2 regions of the Camelimonas sp. ID_303_24 genome follow, and region 2 is predicted to be linked to the other one. Evidence: predicted binding sites of a transcription regulator. Region 2 holds the regulator's gene; the other holds the start of a gene.
What was found. The regulator LexA, encoded in region 2, represses DNA repair genes until DNA is damaged. The targets are predictions, from matches to a motif close to TGTTCNNNNTGTGTTCNG.
Positions count from the first base shown of each region.

Region 1: ruvC (crossover junction endodeoxyribonuclease RuvC) is a predicted target of LexA. The motif match lies at 1,160-1,177, and genes of this name have one in related genera.

Region 1 covers NZ_JBLLJM010000013.1:135,267-138,469, reverse strand. Annotated here, with positions in the region: gene ruvA (Holliday junction branch migration protein RuvA) at 1-620, opposite strand, end outside; gene ruvC (crossover junction endodeoxyribonuclease RuvC) at 617-1,147, opposite strand; gene ACERNI_RS13225 (YebC/PmpR family DNA-binding transcriptional regulator) at 1,281-2,033, opposite strand; gene ACERNI_RS13220 (Dps family protein) at 2,673-3,203, shown strand, end outside.
Region 2 covers NZ_JBLLJM010000002.1:460,284-463,486, reverse strand. Annotated here, with positions in the region: gene ACERNI_RS02550 (ComEC/Rec2 family competence protein) at 1-779, shown strand, start outside; gene lexA (transcriptional repressor LexA) at 937-1,674, opposite strand; gene ACERNI_RS02540 (hypothetical protein) at 1,633-1,977, shown strand; gene ACERNI_RS02535 (flavin-containing monooxygenase) at 2,007-3,203, shown strand, end outside.

The sequences.
Region 1 (3,203 bases), on a different contig from region 2:
GCGCCTTGCGCCAATTGCTTCAGGCCAAGGCGGATCAGCGTGCGCGCCTCGGCGTCCTCTCCGGCTTCGCGCATGGCGGCGGCCACGGCGGTCGCCGCCTGGGGCTGGGCATAGCCCAGATTGACCAGCGCCGAAACCGCATCCGCCGCCGCGCCCGGGGCAGCGCCTTCCGTCACATTCGCCGCCAGCCGCGCCGCGCCCAAATCAACATGGCCAAACACCGGCGCCTTGTCCTTCAGCTCGGCGACAATGCGCGCCGCCAGCTTGGGGCCGACGCCAGGGGCGCGGCCCACCGCCGCCCTGTCGCCCATGGCCACCGCCGTGGTCAACGCCGCCGGCTCCAGCACGGAAAGCACGCCGAGCGCCACGCGGGCGCCGACGCCCTGGACGTTCTGCAGCAGGCGAAACCATTCCCGCTCCTGGTCGGAGCGGAAACCATACAGGCGGATCATGTCCTCGCGCACATGGGTTTCGATGGAGAGGGTCGCCGCCTCGCCGGCGCGCGGCATGGTCTGCAGGGTGCGGGCGGAACAGTGGGCCACATAGCCGACGCCCTGCACGTCGAGGATGACGTGATCCTCGCCGAAGCTGTCGACGATGCCTTTCAGCTTGCCAATCATCGCGCGCTCCCCGCCAGCAAGGCGACGCGCGCCAGCCGCTGCGCCGCGCCCCGGTGCTGGGCGTGGGTGATCGCCACCGCCAGCGCGTCGGCGGCGTCGGCGGTCTCCGGCGTGGCTTTCGGCAGCAACACCCGCACCATCGCCTCCACCTGGCGTTTTTCGGCGTGGCCGACGCCCACCACCGTCTTCTTGACCTTGTTGGCCGAATATTCCGACACCGGCGCGCCATACAGCGCCGGCGCCAGCAAGGCGACGCCGCGGGCCTGGCCGAGCTTGAGCGTCGACTGGGGATCCTTGTTCACGAACGTCTCCTCCACAGCCACCTCGTCCGGCTCCCACATGGCCAGGACGTCGGCGAGGCCGTCGTGCAGTTCGCGCAACCGCAGGGCCAGCTCCGCGCTGTCGGTGGAGCGCACGCAACCGCAGGCGACAAAGCTCAGACGCGTGCCGACAGAGGCGATCACGCCCCAGCCGGTGCGGCGCAGGCCGGGATCAATGCCGAGTATGCGAATCGCTGCGGTGGTCATGGTTCATTTAGACCGAACAAACTATGAACATCCAGTCAACGCACACAAAAAAGGGCGGCCCGGAACGGACCGCCCTCCCCTCTTGCATCGCCTGCCGCCCTTGCCGCGACTGCCGCAGGCGCCGGCGGACCGGTCAGTCTTCGCCGGAAATCTTCGCGATCAGCGCGTCGGACAGTTCGAAATTGCCATAGACGTTCTGCACGTCGTCATGGCCATCGAGATTGTCGATCAGCCGGAGAATCTTCTCGCCGGCCTCATCGTCCACCGCGACGGTGTTCTGCGGCCGCCAGGTCAGCGCCGCCTTGCGGGCGTCGCCAAACGACGCCTCAAGCGCCTTGGCCACCTCATGCAGGCCCTCCTGCGAGGTGATGATTTCGTGACCGTCGTCAGAGGACGACACGTCATCGGCGCCGGCCTCGATGGCGGCTTCCAGAACGGCGTCGGCGTCGCCAACCTTCGCATCGAACTCGATCACGCCGACACGGTCGAACATGAACGACACGGCGCCGGTCTCGGCCAGGCTGCCGCCGGCCTTGGTGAAGATCGAGCGCACGTCGGAGGCGGTGCGGTTGCGGTTGTCGGTCAGCGCCTCGACGATGACGGCGACGCCGCCCGGGGCGTAACCTTCGTAGCGGATCTCTTCATAGTTCTCCGAGTCGCCGCCCTGCGCCTTCTTGATGGCGCGTTCGATATTGTCCTTGGGCATGTTCTCGGCGCGGGCGGCCAGAACCGCGGCGCGCAGGCGCGGGTTCATCGCCGGGTCCGGCATGCCGAGCTTGGCGGAGACGGTGATTTCGCGCGCCAGCTTGGAGAACAGCTTCGAGCGCGCGGCGTCCGCCTTGCCCTTGCGGTGCATGATGTTCTTGAACTGCGAATGTCCGGCCATGTGACCTCGTCATCCCTTCCGGGGCCCGGCTCAGCCGGCGGCCCACCTGTCAGCAATAGCGTCAGGCAAAGCGGGCGCCGCAAGGCCTGACATAACCCGTCGAAAACAAATATTGGCGCGAAACGCCGGCGAGTGACCCCGGCCATCTTTCGCCTTCAAACCTGTCAGGCCAGGAGACGGTTTCACCGCTCATGCCGGACCGCCGGAACGACCGGCCCGGACTGCCTGTCCGCAGGCCACAGATACACGATAGCGCCGCCGCATGAACGGCGCGCCTGATGGCGTCCTTATAAGACCAGGCGGCGCCTGATGAAAAGCGCCCTGTGACGCCCAGGGCGCAATCAGCCCGGCGGCGGGCAATTTCCCTCGCGAGCAACCCTCGCCGCGACGCGCGGGAAGTTGAACGGGCGGCCATGGAACAACCTGCTGCGCAACAGCTTTTGCCAGTATTATCGCGGCGGGGCAGCAGCAGCCACGCCCGGCGACGGACGGAGCCAGCAGGCGCACGCCCGGAGCACCATGGCGCCGCCGCCCAGCCCAAGCCAGGCCCGAGCAGATCAGGCGGCAAGGGATGGCCTGGAAAACCGCCAGTAATCCGGCGGCGCCCTGTTTGACACGACGGGAAGGAGAAGGACGCACATGGCCAGAACAGCAACCCCGCGCGGCGCCGCAACAAAACCCGGCTCCACAGTCGCAAGGTCTGGCTCAGACGCCCCGGGCAAGGCAGCCGCCAAACCGGCGGCGGCGGCGGCCAAACCGCCGGCCGCTACAGTCAAAAAGCCGGCGGCGGCAGCCAAAATGCCGGCGGCGTCTGCAAAAGCCGCTTCCCTGCCGACCCGCGACGCGGGCTCCAACCGCCTCGACACGCCATCCGACTTCGCGCCAGAAGCCGTACTGGCCATCAGCGACGCGCTCAAGGTGGCGCTGGCCGACACCTTCGCGCTGTATCTGAAAACCAAGAATTTTCACTGGCACATGAGTGGTTCGCATTTCCGCGACTACCACCTCATGCTCGACGAGCAGTCGGAACAGATCTACGCCAGCACCGATGAACTGGCCGAGCGCGCCCGCAAGATTGGCGGAACCAGCCTGCGCTCGATCGGCCACATCGCCCGGCTGTCCACCATCCAGGACAATGACGCCGAATATGTCGCGCCCGAAGACATGCTG
Region 2 (3,203 bases):
CCGGCGTCGCCGCGCCTGGGCCGGGCGCATTATTGTGCCTGAGCGTAGCCATCATCTGGTTTGTCATCTGGCGCTCGCCCCTGCGCTGGGCGGCCCTTGCGCCGGCGTTCGCCGGTCTGGTTCTGCTCCAGTTCGCCTCAAAGCCGGATGTGCTGGTCGACCGGCAGGGACGCGGAGCGCTGGTGGTGCAGGGCCAGGGGCGCGATTCTGATGGACGGCTGCGCGTCACCCTGCTGGGAACGCCGTCATCGTTCACCGTTGAACAATGGTTGCGCGCCATTGGCGACCAGCGGGCGGCGAGCGATCCTTCCCTGCGGGCTGGCGCGCGCTGCGATCCGTTGGGCTGCACCGCGCTCCGCGATGATGGCGGCGCCATCGCATGGAGCCGGGAGCGACGCGGCCTGTTTGAAGATTGCGCCCGCGCCGATGTCATCGTCTCCCCGCATCGCGCGCCATCGGGATGTCGCGCGGCCGTGGCGCTGGATCGTCAGACACTGGCGCAGCAGGGGGCCGCCAGCATCTATCTGCATGAAGGCGCGGCCACGGTAAGGCGCGTGCGGCAGCCCGGGGAAGGCTGGCCATGGACGCCGGCCCGGCCACCACGATACGAACCGCCCACACACCGGAGTTTCCAGCCAGCCCCGGAGCGGCCGGCGCGGCGAACGCCGGATCAGCATGGCGCGACGACGCCAGAACAAGGCAGGGAGGCAAACGCCGGCGGCGGAACGGACCCCGATGATGACGCGCGTGGCGAAACCGGCGCCGCGCAGCCGGATTGAGCGCCCCGCACGGCACAAGCGAAAACGCCATCAGAACCCGCGAGCCGCGCAACCGTCCGGCGTCATCCAGCAGTTGGGACATGGCCAATCCGCTGAAGCTGGCGACTGCCCTGAAGAGCCTGACCCGGCGCGGTTTCCCAAATGCCGGGGCGGCGCTTCAATAACGCCGCACCAGGCTGACGAGCTTGCCCTGAATTTTCACCCGGCCGGCCGGCAGCACCCGGTTCTCGAACTGCGGATTGGCGGCTTCCAGTTCAACGCTGGGGCCGCGTTTGCGCAGGCGCTTCAGGGTTGCTTCCTCATCATCGATCAGCGCGACGATGATGTCGCCATTATCGGCGGAATCCTGACGGCGGATCACCACGGTGTCGCCTTCCAGAATGCCGGCGTCGATCATCGAATCGCCGCGCACCTCCAGGGCGTAATGGTCACCCGCGCCCAGCAGGCCGACGGGGAGGGGGATGCTCTCGCCCTGATGCTGTATGGCGCTGATGGGCGCGCCGGCGGCGATGCGCCCGATCAGCGGCACCGCGACGACACCCGGGATCTGCCCATCCGTCATCGCGGGGGAAAAGCCTTCGTTGTCCGTGCGTTTCGCCACCGTTGCGGCGCTTTTGCCGCCCGCCACCACGCGCGGCCGGAAACCCGTCTGCGCGGGCTTTCCTCCAGCTCCCTGCTGGATGTCAGGCATGCGCAACACCTCGACGGCGCGCGCCCGGTTGGGTAGCCGGCGAATGAATCCACGCTCCTCAAGCGCCATGATCAGGCGATGGATGCCGGACTTCGATTTGAGATCCAGAGCCTCCTTCATCTCGTCAAACGACGGTGGCACGCCGGTTTCCTGAAGGCGTTGATGGATAAACCGCAAAAGCTCGTGCTGCTTGGCCGTCAACATCGTCTCTCACCCCCAATGACAGAGCAGCCAGCCCCCGCCTTAACGCCAGACGAACGGGCAAAACTGACAGGCCGATTCTGCAACGAAACAAATCATGAACAGTATTGCATGTTCCTGCTGTGTTCCGCAATATGTGATCCGGATGCAAATGGGCCGGGGTGGCAGGCGCTGCGCTGCTGGCAGTGCGGCGGCGCGACCTGGGTTTTCCATGCGCCGGGCGCAGACGCGATCATGGCGAAGCCGCAGTTGACATGGCTATTGGTACTGATCAGTATCTTTATCAAGAATAAGGATATTTCATAAAGTCATGACGCTTGCGCCGGGAGTGAAACATGTCAGCTACGGGCGATAACGCCGCGCATATCGAGATCGATGCGCTGAAGGCGCGTTACCGGGAGGAGCGGGACAGGCGTCTGCGTTCCGACGGGAACCAGCAGTACGCCGCCATGACCGGTGATTTCGCGCATTATCTGGACGATCCCTATGTCGCGCCGGGTTTCACCCGTGAGCCGGTGCGCGAAACCGTTGACGCCGTTGTTATCGGCGGCGGCTTCGGCGGGCTGCTCTCTGGCGCGCGCCTGCGCGAGGCGGGGATCGAATCGTTCCGGATCATCGAGAAGGGCGGCGACTTCGGCGGCACCTGGTACTGGAACCGTTATCCGGGCGCGGCCTGTGATACGGAAAGCTATATTTACCTGCCCTTGCTGGAAGAAACCGGCTACACGCCGCAGCGCAAATATGCCCGCGCGCCGGAAATTCTTGCCCAGGCCCACCGGGTCGCCCGTCATTTCGATCTTTACCCGCACGCCCTGTTCCAGACCGTGGCGACGGAGATGCGCTGGGATGAGGCGGCCGCGCGCTGGCATGTGCGCACTGATCGCGGCGATGAAATTTCCGCCCGCTTCGTCATCCTCGTCGGCGGTCCGCTGGACCGGCCGAAGCTGCCTGGCATTCCGGGCGTGGAGACTTTCAGGGGCCACAGCTTCCACACCAGCCGCTGGGACTACGCTTACACTGGCGGCGATTCGCACGGCAATCTCACCGGCCTTGCCGACAAGCGGGTGGGCATCATCGGCACCGGGGCCACGGCGGTGCAGTGCGTGCCGCATCTTGGCGAATGGTCAAAGGAACTGTTCGTCTTCCAGCGCACGCCGTCGTCCATCGACGTGCGCGATGACCGGCCGACCGACATGGATTGGGCCGGTTCGCTCCAGCCGGGCTGGCAGCGGGAGCGCATGGACAATTTCACCGCCGTTGTCTCGGGCGGAGAGTTCGAGGAGGATCTGGTCAATGACGGCTGGACCGATCTCATCGGCAACATTCTGCTGGCGGCGCGGCGCAAGCAGAAACAGGGCGAGGTTGTCGAAGACCCGGAGAAGCTGATCGAACTGGCTGACTTTCAGAAAATGGAGCGGGTGCGCGCCCGCGTTGATTCCATCGTCAGGGATGCCGCCATCGCCTCGGCGCTGAAGCCCTGGTACAGCCAGTTCTGCAAGCGGCCGTGCTTCCACGATGGCTATCTGCCGACC